Regions from separate parts of the Streptomyces rectiviolaceus genome, predicted to be linked through region 1. Evidence: riboswitches for the same ligand, from Rfam matches in the RefSeq annotation. Region 1 holds a riboswitch; each other region holds the start of a gene.

Evidence for each region. A riboswitch is a leader RNA that binds a small molecule or an ion and turns the genes downstream of it on or off. The one in region 1 is predicted to bind cobalamin.
Region 2: it holds a riboswitch for cobalamin, as region 1 does, so the genes downstream of both, ABD378_RS24505 (energy-coupling factor ABC transporter permease) here and ABD378_RS41255 (ribonucleoside-diphosphate reductase subunit alpha) in region 1, are expected to answer to the same signal.
Region 3: it holds a riboswitch for cobalamin, as region 1 does, so the genes downstream of both, cobN (cobaltochelatase subunit CobN) here and ABD378_RS41255 (ribonucleoside-diphosphate reductase subunit alpha) in region 1, are expected to answer to the same signal.

What each region holds. Positions count from the first base shown of each region.
Region 1 is NZ_BAAAUG010000208.1:46,800-51,898, reverse strand. It holds gene ABD378_RS41255 (ribonucleoside-diphosphate reductase subunit alpha) at 1-2,048, opposite strand, end outside; cobalamin riboswitch at 2,189-2,312, opposite strand; gene ABD378_RS41250 (hypothetical protein) at 2,413-3,144, shown strand; gene mctP (monocarboxylate uptake permease MctP) at 3,232-4,881, opposite strand; gene ABD378_RS41240 (DUF3311 domain-containing protein) at 4,878-5,099, opposite strand, start outside.
Region 2 is NZ_BAAAUG010000086.1:38,064-43,162, forward strand. It holds gene aceA (isocitrate lyase) at 1-436, opposite strand, end outside; gene ABD378_RS24500 (short-chain fatty acyl-CoA regulator family protein) at 704-2,116, shown strand; cobalamin riboswitch at 2,188-2,384, shown strand; gene ABD378_RS24505 (energy-coupling factor ABC transporter permease) at 2,415-3,149, shown strand; gene ABD378_RS24510 (energy-coupling factor ABC transporter substrate-binding protein) at 3,149-3,523, shown strand; gene cbiQ (cobalt ECF transporter T component CbiQ) at 3,530-4,279, shown strand; gene ABD378_RS24520 (energy-coupling factor ABC transporter ATP-binding protein) at 4,276-5,099, shown strand, end outside.
Region 3 is NZ_BAAAUG010000022.1:377,951-383,049, forward strand. It holds gene ABD378_RS07515 (precorrin-2 C(20)-methyltransferase) at 1-109, opposite strand, end outside; gene ABD378_RS07520 (precorrin-8X methylmutase) at 106-732, opposite strand; gene ABD378_RS07525 (precorrin-3B synthase) at 804-2,114, opposite strand; cobalamin riboswitch at 2,163-2,314, shown strand; gene cobN (cobaltochelatase subunit CobN) at 2,384-5,099, shown strand, end outside.

The DNA of each region.
Region 1 (5,099 bases):
AAGCCCTGCACCGAGCCGTTGGCCTCGCGCAGCGCCTCGCGGGTCTGCGCGTCCCAGACGCCGAGCCGTTTCAGCTCCTGGACCAGGTAGGCGTTGACCTGGAGGAATTCACCGCTCAGCGTCTCGCGCTTGAAGAGGTTGGAGACCTGCGGCTCGATGCACTCGTAGACGCCCGCGATGGACGCGATCGTGGCGGTCGGCGCGATGGCGAGAAGCAGCGAGTTGCGCATGCCGGTGACGGCGATACGTTCCCGCAGCGCGGCCCAGCGCTCCGGCCAGGTCAGCTCGACGCCGTAGTGGTCGGGGTGCAGGACGCCGCGCGCGGTGCGGGTCTTCTCCCAGGCGGGCAGCGGGCCGTTGCGCTCGGCGAGGTCGGCGGACGCCTCGTACGCGGCGAGCATGATCCGCTCGGCGATGCGCGTCGAGAGGGCGCGCGCGGCGGGGGAGTCGAAGGGCAGCTTCAGCTGGAAGAAGACGTCCTGCAGACCCATGGCGCCCAGGCCCACCGGACGCCACCTGGCGTTGGAGCGCCCGGCCTGCTCGGTCGGGTAGAAGTTGATGTCGACGACGCGGTCGAGGAACGTGACGGCCGTGCGGACGGTCTCGTCGAGCCGCTCCCAGTCGATGTCACCGGCGGCCGTGTCCACGAAGGCGCCGAGGTTCACCGAACCCAGGTTGCAGACGGCCGTCTCGCCGTCGTCCGTCACCTCCAGGATCTCCGTGCAGAGGTTGGAGGAGTGGACCGTGTGGCCGGGCTCCGCCGTCTGGTTGGCGGTGCGGTTGGCGGCGTCCTTGAAGGTCATCCAGCCGTTGCCGGTCTGTGCCAGGGTGCGCATCATGCGGCCGTAGAGGTCACGGGCGGGGATGGTCTTGCGGGCGAGCCCGGCGGCCTCGGCCTTGCGGTACGCGGCGTCGAACTCGTCGCCCCACAGGTCGACGAGCTCGGGCACGTCGGCGGGCGAGAACAGCGACCAGTCCTGGCTCGCGGCGACCCGGCGCATGAACTCGTCCGGGATCCAGTGCGCGAGGTTGAGGTTGTGCGTGCGCCGCTGGTCCTCACCGGTGTTGTCGCGCAGCTCCAGGAACTCTTCGATGTCGGAGTGCCAGGTCTCCAGGTACACCGCGGCGGCGCCCTTGCGCCTGCCGCCCTGGTTCACGGCGGCGACGGAGGCGTCCAGGGTCTTGAGGAACGGCACGATGCCGTTGGAGTGGCCGTTCGTGCCGCGGATCAGCGAACCGCGGGCGCGGATGCGGGAGTACGAGAGGCCGATGCCGCCCGCGTGCTTGGAGAGGCGCGCGACCTGGTGGTAGCGGTCGTAGATGGAGTCAAGCTCGTCCAGCGGGGAGTCGAGGAGGTAGCAGGAGGACATCTGCGGGTGGCGCGTGCCGGAGTTGAAGAGCGTCGGCGATGACGGCAGGTAGTCCAGGCGGCTCATCAGGCGGTACAGGGCGGCGACTTCGTCCACCGCGCGGACGCTTTCGTCCTCGGCGAGGCCGCTCGCGACGCGCAGCATGAAGTGCTGCGGGGTCTCGATGACCTGCCGGGTGATCGGATGGCGAAGGAGATAGCGGCTGTGCAGGGTGCGCAGGCCGAAGTAACCGAAGCGGAAGTCGGCGCCGTCCTCCAGGGCCGCCTCCACGAGACCGTCGAGGTGCTCCGCATGGTCGGTGACGAACGCTGCCGTACGGTCCGCGATCAGGCCCTCGCGGTGCCCGACGGCGACCGAGTCGGAGAAGGAGCGCACGCCCTGCGACGCGGCCTCGTCACGGATGCTGAGGCTGAGGAGCCTGGCCGCGAGCTGCGAGTAGGTCGGGTCCTCGGAGATGAGCCCCGCGGCGGCCTCGGTCGCCAGCTCCCGCAGCTCCGCCACATCGGCCCTGGCCGAACGGCCGCGCAGCGCGGCGGCCGCGACTCTGCCGGGGTCGGCGTCGGGGAGGTCGGCGGTGAGGTCGGTCAGGGTACGCAGCAGCGCGGTTCCTGGGCCGTCGGCGGTCTGCTGACCGTCGGTGGTCTGCGCTGACGCAGGTTCGGCTGGCGCGATGGTCACGTGGAGCACTCCCTCGCTCGGCTCTGAGCCTTGGGGAGGAGGGGTGAGTGACACACGGGGGCCGCCCCTGGGCAGGGCTGCGCTCCGCGTCCACCAGCCCATTCCACGAGGCCCGGACGTCGTTGGCACCCGGACCGGTCGGAACGGGCGCGCTGTCGACAGGTTTTCGGACTTGCGAGCACGACAAATGCGTACTCATACACCGTTGCGGGACAGTTCCGGACTTGCACCGGATTCCCCTGCGGCGACAGCGAGCACGAGCATACATCTTGTGCTGGCTCTCGGCGGCAACCCCACATCTTGTGTCGGCGTGCGTATCCCCTAGGGTGGCGGCCGAACTGATGGCCGAACAGGGAGAGTCGCTGTGCGGGGACGGGGTGCGGCCTGTGCCGCGGCGCTGGTGATGCTGCTCACCGGGTGCGGGGAGGCCGGTGAGAAGGCGGGGTCGAAGCCTGCGCGGACCCCGAAGCCGACCACGGCGCCCGGTGTCGACGGCGACGCGGATCCCGGGAAGGTCTTCACGGACGCCGAGCTGAAGGCGGCGCTGCTTCCGGCGAAGGCGGTCGGGGCGAAGGCAGAGGCGTCCGAGGCGACCCTGGGGCTGTTCAACCGGCACTTCGGCGGCGGCGACTGGGGCTCCTGCGCACCCGGCAAGGAGGCGCGCGAGGAGCTGTGGCGCATGCGGGGCGCCAGCGCCGAGCACACGGTGCGCCCCCGGCCCGGAGAGGTCGACGAGGGCGATCCCTACGTCTTCGAGCGCCTGGTCTCGATGCCGGCCGCGCGGGCCGAGCGCTACCTCGCGCTGCGACTCCAGCTCAACGAGGTGTGCCCCGCCGCGGCCGTCGACACGGAGGCGGCCCCGGTCACCGAGCACCACGAGGCAGGGAAGCTGCCGGGCCTGGGCGACGAGGCGGTCATCGAGACCACGCGGACCACCGGCGGCGACGAGTACGACGGCACTGCGGAGTACGAGGTCGGGATGCGGGTCGGCGGTGTGCTCGTCATCGTGCGAGGGGGCACCGACAAGGCCCTGACGATCTCCTCGGCCGCCCGGGCGGCACAGCGGGTCCGCACGAAGCTCTACAAGGCCGCGTAGGACTAGTAGGCCTCGTAGGCGACGCGCAAGAGCGCGGGCCGCCGGAGGAATCCGGCGGCCCGCGCTCGTACCGCGTACAGAAGAGGCTCAGTGCCCGCCGGGCGCTCCCACCGTGGCCGGCGGCAGCTCCTCCACGACGCCCGGGTCGCCCGCGTCCGCCGTGTAGTCGCCGGGAGAGGTCTCGTCGATCCCGTCAGGGGCCTTCATGGCGCGCAGGACGAAGGTCATGACCACGGTGACCACCACGTTCAGGACGAACGCCGTGAGGCCGATGTAGCCGATCTCGCCGATGCCGGGGATCTCGTCGGACGAGCCGCCGAAGTGCTTCTGCGTCGGCGACGCGACGCCGTACGCGGCGACGGTTCCGTAGACCATGCCGACCGCCCAGCCCGCGAGCAGCGCCCAGCGGTGGAACCACCGCGTGAACAGGCCGCCGACAAGCGCGGGCATGGTCTGCAGGATCCAGATGCCGCCCAGGAGCTGGAAGTTGATCGCGACCGTCTTGTCCATGGTGAGGACGAAGGCGAGCGCGCCGACCTTCACCAGGAGCGAGACCAGCTTGGAGACCTTCATCTCCTGCGAGGGTGTCGCGTCCGGCTTGAGGAAGTCCTTGTAGATGTTCCTGGTGAAGAGATTCGCGGCCGCGATCGACATGATGGCCGCGGGCACGAGCGCGCCGATGCCGATCGCCGCGAACGCGACGCCGGTGAACCAGTCGGGGAACATCGTCTCGAACAGCTGCGGGATCGCCAGCTGCCCGTTCTCGACCTTCACCCCGGCCGCGATCGCCATGAAGCCGAGCAGCGCGAGCAGGCCCAGCATCAGCGAGTAGAGCGGCAGGATCGTGGTGTTGCGGCGGATCACGTTGCGGCTCTTGGAGGAGAGCGTCGCCGTGATCGAGTGCGGGTACATGAACAGCGCGAGCGCGGAGCCGAGCGCGAGCGTGGCATAGGTCCACTGCCCGGCATGGCCCGGCGCGAGGCCCGCGACGGGCTTGCCCGCCGCCTCGTTGCTCGCTGAGAACTTGTCGTTCGCCGCCTGGAAGATCTCGTCGAAGCCGCCGAGCTTGATCGGGATGTAGATGATCGCGACGGCGATGACGAGGTAGATCAGGCCGTCCTTCACGAACGCGATCAGCGCGGGGGCGCGCAGACCCGACGAGTACGTGTACGCGGCGAGCACCGCGAACGCGATCAGGAGCGGCAGGTCCTTGATGAACCAGTTCGTGTCAGGGCCACCGCCGACGCCCATGACGTCGAGCACGGCCTGGATGCCGACCAACTGGAGTGCGATGTACGGCATCGTGGCGAGGATGCCGGTGACCGCGACGGCCAGTGAGAGCCCCTTGGAGCCGAAGCGCCCGCGCACGAAGTCCGATGTGGTCACGTATCCGTGCTTGTGCGACACGGACCACAGGCGCGGCAGGAAGGTGAAGATCAGCGGGTAGACGAGGATCGTGTACGGCACAGCGAAGAAGCCGGCCGCGCCCGCCGCGTAGATCGCCGCAGGGACCGCCACGAACGTATACGCCGTGTAGAGGTCGCCGCCGAGCAGGAACCACGTGACCCAGGTGCCGAACGACCGTCCGCCCAGGCCCCATTCGTCCAGGCTCTCGGTCTCGGCCTTGCGCCAGCGCGCGGCCAGGAAGCCCATCGCCGTGACGGCGGCGAAGAAGAAGATGAAGACGGCGAGGGCGATGCCGTTGATGCCGCCCGTGTCCGCTGCGAGCTCGTTCATCGGGTCGCACCCCCCTGGGCCTGCTCGGCCTTGCGGGCGCGCTGGTCACGCTGCCACAGCTTGTACGCGATCATGGTGAGAAGCGTGGATATGAGCACCCACAGCATCTGGTACCAGTAGAAGAACGGGATGCCGATGAAGGTCGGTTCGACCTTCGCGTAGGAGCTCACCCAGAGCATCGCCACGAACGGCGCGACGAGACAGAGGGCAATGACCAC
Region 2 (5,099 bases), on a different contig from region 1:
TGGTGTCGTCGCCGCCCTCGGCGGTGGCGATCTGGTCGGCGCGCAGCAGCGCGTTGTTGATCCGACGGACCACCTGCGGCACCGAGTTGGCCGGGTAGAGCGACTGGTCGGGGTAGGTGTGCCCGGCCTGGTTGGCGTCGGCGGCCACCTGCCAGCCGGACAGGTAGATCGCCTGAAGACCGGCCTTGACCTGCTGGACCGCCTGGCCGCCGGTCAGTGCGCCGAGCGCGTGGATGTAGTCCTGCTCGTGCAATTGGCGCCACAGCCGCTCGGCCCCGCGCCGGGCGAGCGTGTGTTCCTCGCGGACGCTGCCGGAGAGCCTGACCACGTCATCGGCGGAGTAGGTGCGCTCGATGCCCTTCCACCGGGTGTCGGTCGCCCACCGCTGAGCCAGCTCCTGGGCCGTTGCCGTCGTCGTCCCTGCCTGTGATGCCATGACCGTCTCCTGGAGACTCGTAAACTATGCGAACGCCTGGCACTGAGTGCCGAGTGAATCTGGGATGCGGCCCGCCATGCGGAGTACGGCGGGCCGCGGTACGACTCTCGCATCGGCACTCAGTGCCAACAAGCGGGGAAAGATGCCAAGTTCTGCGCATCTTTGCTCGCCGTTCTGCCAATTCTGTTAATGCCGAAATCTTCGTTCGCGTGGCTACCATCGCGAGCAGTGCCGACGAGGGCGATCGTGACCGGACAGGAGCCACGGGTGAGCAAGACATACGCGGGAGCGCGGCTGCGACGGCTGCGGGAGGAGCGCCGCATGAGCCAGGCCGACCTGGCCCGCACCCTGGCCATCTCGCCGAGCTATCTGAACCAGATGGAGCACGACTCCCGGCCGCTGACCGTGCCCGTGCTGCTGCGCCTCACGGAGGCGTTCGGCGTCGACCCGGGCTTCTTCTCCGAGCGCGACACCAGCCGCCTGGTGGCCGATCTGCGGGACGCCCTGACCGGCGAGGTCTCCGCGGGCCGGGTCTCCGCGTCCGACCTCTCGGACCTGGCGTCGCGCATGCCCGCCGTGGCGACGGTCCTGGTGGACCTCGGCCGCCGGAACCAGCACCTGACCGAACAGCTCTCCGAAGCCGCGGACGGGCGGGGGCCGGGAACGGCGGCACAGCCCCGTTCCGCGCACGAGGAGATCCGTGAGTTCTTCTACCGGCGCCAGAACTACCTGCACGAGATCGACCTGGCCGCCGAACAGTTCGCGGCCGAGATCGGCGTACGTCCCGGCGAGGTCGTGCGTGCCCTGTCCGCGCGCCTCGCCGAGCGCCACGGGGTGCGGCTGGCCGCGGACGCCGACCAGCTCCTGCACCACTACGACCCGACGGCCCGGGTCCTGCACCTCTCCAACCGGCTGCGCCCGGGCCAACAGGCCTTCCGGATGGCCACCCAGCTCGCGCTGCTCGAGTACGCGGACGAGGTGTCCGCCCTCGCCTCCCAGGACTTCGACCGGGAGACGGCGGCCTGGCCGCTGGCCCGCATCGGCATCGCCAACTACTTCGCCGCCGCCCTGATCCTGCCCTACCGCCGCTTCCACGCGGCCGCGGAGGAGTTCCGCTACGACATCGAGCGGCTGACCGACCACTTCGGGCTCGGCTACGAGACGATCTGCCACCGCCTCAGCACCCTGCAGCGGCCCCGGCTGCGTGGCGTGCCCTTCTCCTTCGTCCGGGTCGACCGGGCGGGGAACATGTCGAAGCGTCAGTCCGCGACCGCGTTCCACTTCTCCCGCGCGGGCGGCACCTGCCCGCTGTGGAACGTGTACGAGGCGTTCGCCGCCCCCGGCCGCATCCATGTCCAGGTCGCCTCCATGCCGGACGGTCAGCGATTCCTGTGGACCGCCCGTGCGGTCACCCGGCACCGCGGCGGCTGGGGCGAGCCCGGCAAGACCTTCGCCATCGGCCTCGGCTGCGAGATCCGCCACGCGTCACGGCTGGTCTACTCCGACGGCCTCGACCTCGACAGTGCCTCATCCGCCGTGCCCATCGGCATGGGCTGCCGCCTCTGCGAACGCACCGACTGCCCCCAGCGGGCGGTGCCTCCACTGGACCGCCGCCTGGCGATCGACGAGAACAGCAGCACCTTCGTCCCCTACCCCGTGGCCGGGGAGCACACGCGCTGACCAGGGGCGTACGCCCTGGTCGTGTGCGCTCGTGTGTGCCACAGCTGCAGTGGCCCTGCAAGTTGTCAGGAAACTCAGTTGCGCACTAAGGTCGCCACGCCTTGGTGAACGGGAAATCGGTGTGATGCCGGTGCGGCCCTCGCCACTGTGATCGGGAAGTCCGGCTCCAGCCCTCGCGGCAGCCACTGGGTGCACACGCACCCGGGAAGGCGGAGTCCGGTCGGTACGACCCGTCAGCCAGGAGACCGGCCAAGGCGCGTTGTCCATCCACGAGGTGCTGGAGAGGGTCTGCTTAGCCATGCACATAGCCGAGGGTTTCCTGCCGCCGGCGCACGCGATCGCCTGGGGCGTAGCGTCCGCGCCGTTCGTAGTCCACGGAGTCCGCTCCCTGACCCGTGAGGTCAAGGAACACCCGGAGAGCACACTGCTCCTGGGCGCCTCCGGTGCCTTCACTTTTGTCCTTTCCGCACTGAAAATCCCGTCCGTTACGGGCAGTTGCTCACACCCGACGGGCACCGGGCTCGGCGCGATCCTGTTCCGGCCGCCGATCATGACGGTGCTCGGCACCATCACGCTGCTGTTCCAGGCCCTGCTGCTCGCCCACGGCGGGCTCACCACGCTGGGCGCGAACGTCTTCTCCATGGCGATCATCGGGCCATGGGCCGGATACGCCGTCTACCGGCTCCTGAAGCGGTACGACGTGCCGCTCATGGTCGCCGTGTTCTTCGGTGCGTTCGTCGCCGACCTGTCCACGTACTGCGTCACCAGCGTCCAGCTCGCCCTGGCGTTCCCCGACCCGAGCAGCGGATTCATCGGCGCCCTGGGCAAGTTCGGCGGCATCTTCGCCGTCACGCAGATCCCCCTCGCGGTCAGCGAGGGACTGCTCACCGTCATCGTGATGCGGCTGCTCGTGCAGTCCAGCAAGGGCGAGCTCACGCGGCTCGGCGTGCTGCTCCAGGGCAAGCAGTCGGCCGCGAAGACGGACAGGGACGCCAAGACGGACGCCAAGACGGAGACGGGGGCCGGCGCCTGATGAGCAGGAACGCGAAGATCAACACTCTGCTCCTCCTCATCGTCGCCGCGCTCGCGGTGCTGCCGTTGGCCCTCGGCCTCGGCGACGACGAGAAGGAGCCGTTCACCGGGTCCGACGCCCAGGCCGAGACCGCGATCACGGAGATCAAGCCGGATTACGAGCCGTGGTTCTCGCCGCTGTACGAGCCCCCTTCCGGCGAGGTCGAGTCGGCGCTCTTCGCCCTGCAGGCGGCACTGGGAGCGGGCGTCCTCGCGTACTACTTCGGTCTGCGCAAGGGACGCCGTCAGGGCGCGGAGATCGCACGGGCCGAGGACGCACCCGCGGAGCAGCACTCCGACGTGGAGGGCCCCCGGCCCGAGACCGAGCAGGTCTGACCCCGCGTGCTGCCCATCGACGCGGCGGCGCACAGCAGTCGCTGGCGCCGCCGCCACCCCGTGGACAAGGCCGTGCTCGGGCTCGGCCTCACTGTCCTGGCCGTCTCCCTGCCGCCCTGGCCGGGCGCCGCCCTGGTGCTGATCGCCGCGCTCGCCGTGCTGCTCGGACCCGCGGGGGTGCCGCCGCGCAAACTGTGGCGCGCCTACCGCGTACCGCTCGGCTTCTGCGTCACCGGCGCCCTGACCCTGATCGTCCAACTCGGCGGACCCGAAGGGTTCGTCACGCTCGCCGACGGCGGACCCACGCGGGCGGGCGGCCTGCTCCTGCGCACCTCGGCGGCCTCGCTCGGCGTCCTCCTTTTCGCCTTCACGACACCGATGTCGGATCTGCTGCCCCGCCTGGTGAAGGCGGGCGTTCCGGCGCCGGTCGTGGACGTGGCGCTCGTCATGTACCGGATGAGCTTCCTGCTCCTGGACTCCATGAGCAGGATCCGGCAGGCGCAGGCCGCGCGGCTCGGCCACACCACCCGGGCCGCCACCTGGCGCTCCCTCGGCGGTCTTGGCGCCACCGCGTTCGTGCGCGCCTTCGACCGGGCGACCCGGCTGCAGGCCGGGCTCGCCGGACGCGGCTACGACGGAACCCTGCGGGTGCTCGTGCCCGACGCCCGGATCTCCCGGAGCTTCGTCGCCATGAGCGCCGTACTCCTCACGGGCCTGGCGGCCCTCACCCTCGTACTGGAAAGGCTTCTTCCATGAGCGAGCCGAGCGCTCCTCGCGAGCCGGGCGAGTCCTTGGTCGCTCTGCGCGATGCTTCCTATGCCTACGAGGACGGGCCCACCGTCCTCAGCGGCCTGGACTTCGATGTCACCGAGGGCCGTGCCCTGGCGCTGCTCGGGCGCAACGGCAGCGGCAAGACCACCCTCATGCGGCTGCTGAGCGGCGGACTCCGCCCGGAGCAGGGCGGGTTGACGCTCAGGGGCGCCCCCGTGACGTACGACCGCAAGGGTCTGACCCGGCTGCGCACCACCGTTCAGCTGGTCGTCCAGGACCCGGACGACCAGCTGTTCGCCGCCTCGGTCGAGCAGGACGTGTCCTTCGGGCCGCTGAACCTCGGGCTGACGGACGCCGAGGTGCGGGCCCGGGTCGCCGAGGCGCTCGCCGCGCTCGACATCAGCGCCCTGGCGGACCGCCCGACCCATCTGCTCTCCTACGGCCAGCGGAAGCGGACGGCCATCGCGGGCGCCGTGGCGATGCGCCCCCGCGTACTGATCCTCGACGAGCCGACCGCGGGGCTCGACCCCGACGGCCAGGAACGCCTCCTTGCCACCCTGCAAGGCCTGCGGGACGCGGGGACGACCGTGGTCATGGCCACCCATGACGTGGATCTGGCCCTCCGCTGGGCCGACGACGCGGCGCTGCTCACCCCATCGGGAGTGCGCACAGGGCCGGTCGCGCAGATGCTGGCCCACCGCGACCTCCTGGCGCAGGCGGGCCTCCGGCTGCCGTGGGGGATAGCCGTCGCGGAGCTGTTGCGGGCGAAGGGCCTGTCGGCCGGGGCGGGCGAGGAGCCCCGCAC
Region 3 (5,099 bases), on a different contig from region 1:
CATCGGCCTCGCCGATGACTTGCACCGCCCGCAGGGTCATGAGGGACGGATCGCCGGGGCCGAGCCCGACGCCGTAAAGGCGGCCTGTCGTGTGCTCGCTCACGCTCATTCTTCCTCGCTGGCGATCGCGTTGAGTGCGGCGGCCGCGATGGCGCTTCCGCCCCGACGGCCCCGCACGATCAGGTTCTCCAGGCCGGACGCGTGCGCGGCCAGGGCGTCCTTGGACTCCATGGCGCCGACGAAGCCGACGGGCACACCGATGACGGCGGCGGGGCGCGGTGCGCCCTCCTCGATCATTTCGAGCAGCCGGAACAGCGCGGTGGGCGCGTTGCCGACGGCTATGACCGCGCCTTCCATGCGATCGCGCCACAGTTCCAGGGCGGCGGCGCTGCGAGTGGTGCCGAGCTTGGCCGCGAGATCGGGCACCGCCGGGTCGGACAGGGTGCACACCACGTCGTTGTCGGCGGGCAGCCGCTTGCGGGTGACGCCGCTCGCGACCATGGCCACGTCGCACAGGATGGGAGCGCCCGCCCGCAGGGCCTCGCGGGCACGGGCCACCACGTCCGGGGTGAAAGCGAGGTCGCGTACGAGGTCGACCATGCCGCAGGCGTGGATCATGCGGACCGCGACCTGGCTGACGTCGGCGGGCAGGCCCGCCAGATCCGCCTCCGCGCGGATCGTGGCGAAGGACTGGCGGTAGATCGCCGGTCCGTCCTTCTCGTACTGGTGCACAGTGCGTTCGCTCTCTTGATAGGGCATGGAACAGTCAGGTGTTGCGGGGTTGATCATGTGTTCATGTGTGGTCAGCGGCGGGCCGCGGCCACGGCGGCGGCGAGCGCCGCGCCCGGGCTGCCGGGGATGCTCGCCGGAGCGTCCCGTTTCTCGCCGCGTACGTGGGAGATCTGATGCCCGTCGGGAGTGGCGACGACGTCGATCCACTCCCCGTGAGGGTGTCCGCACCGGCGCTCGCACCCGGACCAGTACACCGGCAGCGCCCCCACGGGCCCCAACGATGCTGTCGCCGTGGCGCGTACGTCGTCCAGGGACTTGGCACAGCCGGGCCTGCCGATACAGGCACCCACTCCGGTCCAGGGAGAGCCGGGTCCGGTGATGAGGCCGGCGGCCCCCAGATCTTCCAGGAGCTGTGCGGCCTCGCGCCGGTCGACTCCCGGCAGGACGACTCCGCGCCAGGGGGTCAGCCGCAGCTCGCCGCCGCCGCGGTGGCGGGCGGTGTCCGTCAGTGTCTGCCACTGGGGTGCGCTGATGCGGCCCAGGGGCAGGCCGAGGGAGAGCGCGGCCGTGTCGCGCGGGCCGGGCACGACACCGAGGGCGGGCCCGGCCGCATCCCGGGGGAGCGGGCCGGTGGTGGGGGTGACGCGGAACCCGGCCTCCCGCAGGCGGCGCAGGACCGCGTCGAGGAGGGGGCCGACGCCGCCGGGCAGATCCGTCACCCGCCAGGAACCCGCGTCGGGCGCCTGCTCCAGGAAGGTCTCGGCCGCGATGAGGGCGGCCCGCGGTGCCTGCGCGGCAGACAACAGGACGGCATCGTGCACCGGGCCGATCCGCAGCAGCGCCTCGTCATCGCCCCGCGCCGTCAGGGTCACATCGCCGCCGAGCGCTCCGACATCGCCGCGGCCGTCGTCGAGCGCGAACAAGAACCGCCCTGACAGGGCGGCGGCCCGGTCGCTGGTGCACAACAGCTCGTCCAGGGCGGACAACCACGGACGAATGTCGCGCTCGCCCCGGTCGTCGAGTCCCGAGAGCGGGGAGGCCACCACGTTGCGTACCCGCTCGTGGAGTTCTGAGGGCAAAAGCCCCGATTCGCCCAGCAGGTAAGCCAGTTCGCTCCCGCAGTCCGCACCAAGGCCGCGCAGCTGGACATTGCCGCGCGATGTGAGATGCAACTCCCCGTCTCCAAGACGCTCTGCCAGGTCCCGCAGCACGTCAGCCTGCCCCACGGTCAGCAGGCCACCCGGGACGCGGACGCGGGCCAGCGCCCCGTCGTCCGCCCGGTGCAGCCGCAGCGTCCCGGGGCATGCGTCGCCGCGGCCGCGGGCAGACTCGTCTCCCGAGAGCGCGGGCGAGGGGACCGATGGGGGCATGGCGGCGAGCATACCGACCCATCGCAGCAGGTCCGCCTGCCCCCCGGCAGTTGATCGGCCCTTAGTATTCCTAGCGACGGGCCAGCCGGCCCGTCGTCGCCACAGACGGCGACAAGGGGAGGAAGCCCGGTGCGATTCCGGCGCGGTCCCGCCACTGTGAGCCCGGTGCACATGCCGGGTGAGTCAGGAACTCCCTTCCCCGAGCTCTCGTCCGCTCGAGCAGGGGAGACGCCATCGACACCACCCGGGGCGTGGACACCCCGAGGAAGGCCCGACGCCGCATGATCCTGCTCCTGTCGACGTCCGACACCGACCTGCTCAGCGCCCGCGCCGCCGCCGGCCCGGTCGACTACCGCTACGCGAACCCCTCCCGGCTCCCGCTCGAGGACCTCCCGCAGCTCCTGGACGGCGCCGACCTGGTCGTCGTGCGTCTCCTCGGCGGCGTGCGCGCCTGGCAGGAAGGACTCGACCAAGTCCTGGCCACCGGACGCCCCGTGGTCGTCCTCACCGGCGAACAGGCCCCCGACGCCCAGCTGATGGCCGCATCGACCGTGCCGATCGGCATCGCCGCCGAGGCCCACGCCTACCTCGCCCACGGCGGACCCGGCAACCTGGAGCAGCTGGCCCGGTTCCTCTCCGACACCGTCCTGCTCACCGGCCACGGCTTCGAGCCGCCCGCCCCCGCACCCTCGTGGGGCCCGCTGGAGCGCACCGCCCGTCAGGTCGAGGGACCGACCGTCGCGGTGCTCTACTACCGCGCCCACCACATGAGCGGCAACACCGCCTTCATCGAGGCCCTGTGCCGCGCGGTCGAGGACGCCGGAGCGCGCCCGCTGCCGCTGTACGTCGCCTCGCTGCGCACCCCCGAGCCCGAACTCATCGATGAACTGCGCGCCGCCGACGCGATCGTGACCACGGTCCTCGCGGCGGGCGGCACGCGGCCCGCCGAGGCATCGGCGGGCGGCGACGACGAGTCCTGGGACGCAGGCGCCCTCAGCGGCCTCGACGTGCCCATCCTCCAGGCGCTGTGCCTCACCAGCTCACGTACCGACTGGGAGGACAACGACGAGGGCGTCTCGCCGCTGGACGCCGCAAGCCAGATCGCGGTCCCCGAGTTCGACGGCCGCCTGATCACGGTGCCGTTCTCCTTCAAGGAGATCGACGAGGACGGTCTGCCCGCGTACGTCGCCGACGCCGAGCGCGCCGCCCGCGTGGCAGGCATCGCCGTCCGGCACGCGCGCCTTCGCCACATCCCGGCCGCCGACAAGCGCATCGCGCTCGTCCTGTCCGCCTACCCGACCAAGCACTCGCGGATCGGCAACGCGGTCGGCCTCGACACCCCCGCCAGTGCCGTCTCCCTGCTGCGCCGACTCCGCGAAGAGGGCTACGACTTCGGTACGGAGGAGGTCCCGGGCCTGGCCTCCGGCGACGGCGACGAGCTGATCTACGCCCTGATCGAGGCGGGCGGCCACGACCAGGAGTGGCTCACCGATGAGCAGCTGGCCCGCAACCCCGTCCGCATCCCGGCGGCCGACTACCGCCGCTGGTACGCCACCCTCCCCGCCGAGCTGCGCGAGTCCGTCGAGCAGCACTGGGGCCCCGCCCCCGGCGAGATGTTCGTCGACCGGTCCCGCAACCCGGAGGGCGACATCGTGCTTGCCGCCCTGCGCCGCGGCAACCTGCTCATCCTCATCCAGCCGCCGCGCGGTTTCGGCGAGAACCCGATCGCGATCTACCACGACCCCGATCTGCCGCCCTCGCACCACTACTTGGCCGCCTACCGCTGGATCGCCGCATCCGCCGACGACAACGGCTTCGGCGCCGACGCGATGATCCACCTCGGCAAGCACGGCAACCTGGAATGGCTGCCCGGCAAGAACGCGGGCCTGTCCGCGGCCTGCGGCCCCGACGCGGCCCTGGGCGATCTCCCCCTGATCTACCCGTTCCTGGTCAACGACCCGGGAGAGGGCACGCAGGCCAAGCGGCGCGTCCACGCCACCCTCGTCGACCACCTCGTACCGCCGATGGCGCGCGCCGAAAGCTACGGCGACATCGCCCGCCTCGAACAACTCCTGGACGAGCACGCCCAGATCGCCGCGATGGACCCGGCGAAGCTGCCCGCGATCCGCGCCCAGATCTGGACCCTGATCCAGGCCGCCAAGCTCGACCACGACCTGGGGCTCGAAGGCCGCCCCGAGGACGAGGGCTTCGACGAGTTCATCATGCATCTCGACGGCTGGCTCTGTGAGATCAAGGACGCCCAGATCCGCGACGGCCTGCATGTCCTGGGCGGCGCCCCGGCCGGCGCCGACCGCGTCAACCTCGTCCTCGCGATCCTGCGCGCCCGCCAGATCTGGGGCGGCACGGCGTCGCTCCCCGGCCTGCGCGAGGCGCTGGGCCTCGACGAGTCGGCGGCCACCCGCACCACCGCCGACGAGGTCGAGGCGAAGGCCCGCACCCTGGTCCAGGCGATGGACGACGCCGACTGGGCCCCGGACGCCGTGGCGAGGGTGGCCGACGGGCACCCGCAGTCCGTCGCCGACATCCTCGACTTCGCCGCCCGCGAGGTCGTACCGCGCCTTGCCGCCACGACCGACGAACTGGACCACGCCGTCCACGCGTTGGAGGGCGGCTTCGTCCCCGCAGGACCTTCGGGCTCCCCGCTGCGCGGCCTGGTCAACGTCCTGCCGACCGGCCGCAACTTCTACTCCGTCGACCCCAAGGCGGTGCCGTCCCGCCTCGCCTGGGAGACCGGCCAGGCCCTCGCCGACTCGCTCCTCGATCGCTACCGCACCGACAACGGCGACTGGCCGACCTCGGTGGGCCTGTCCCTGTGGGGTACGAGTGCGATGCGCACCGCCGGTGACGACGTCGCCGAAGCCCTCGCGCTCCTTGGCATCCGCCCGGTCTGGGACGACGCGTCGCGCCGCGTCACAGGCCTGGAGGCGATCCCCGCGGACGAGCTCGGCCGCCCGCGCATCGACGTCACCCTGCGCA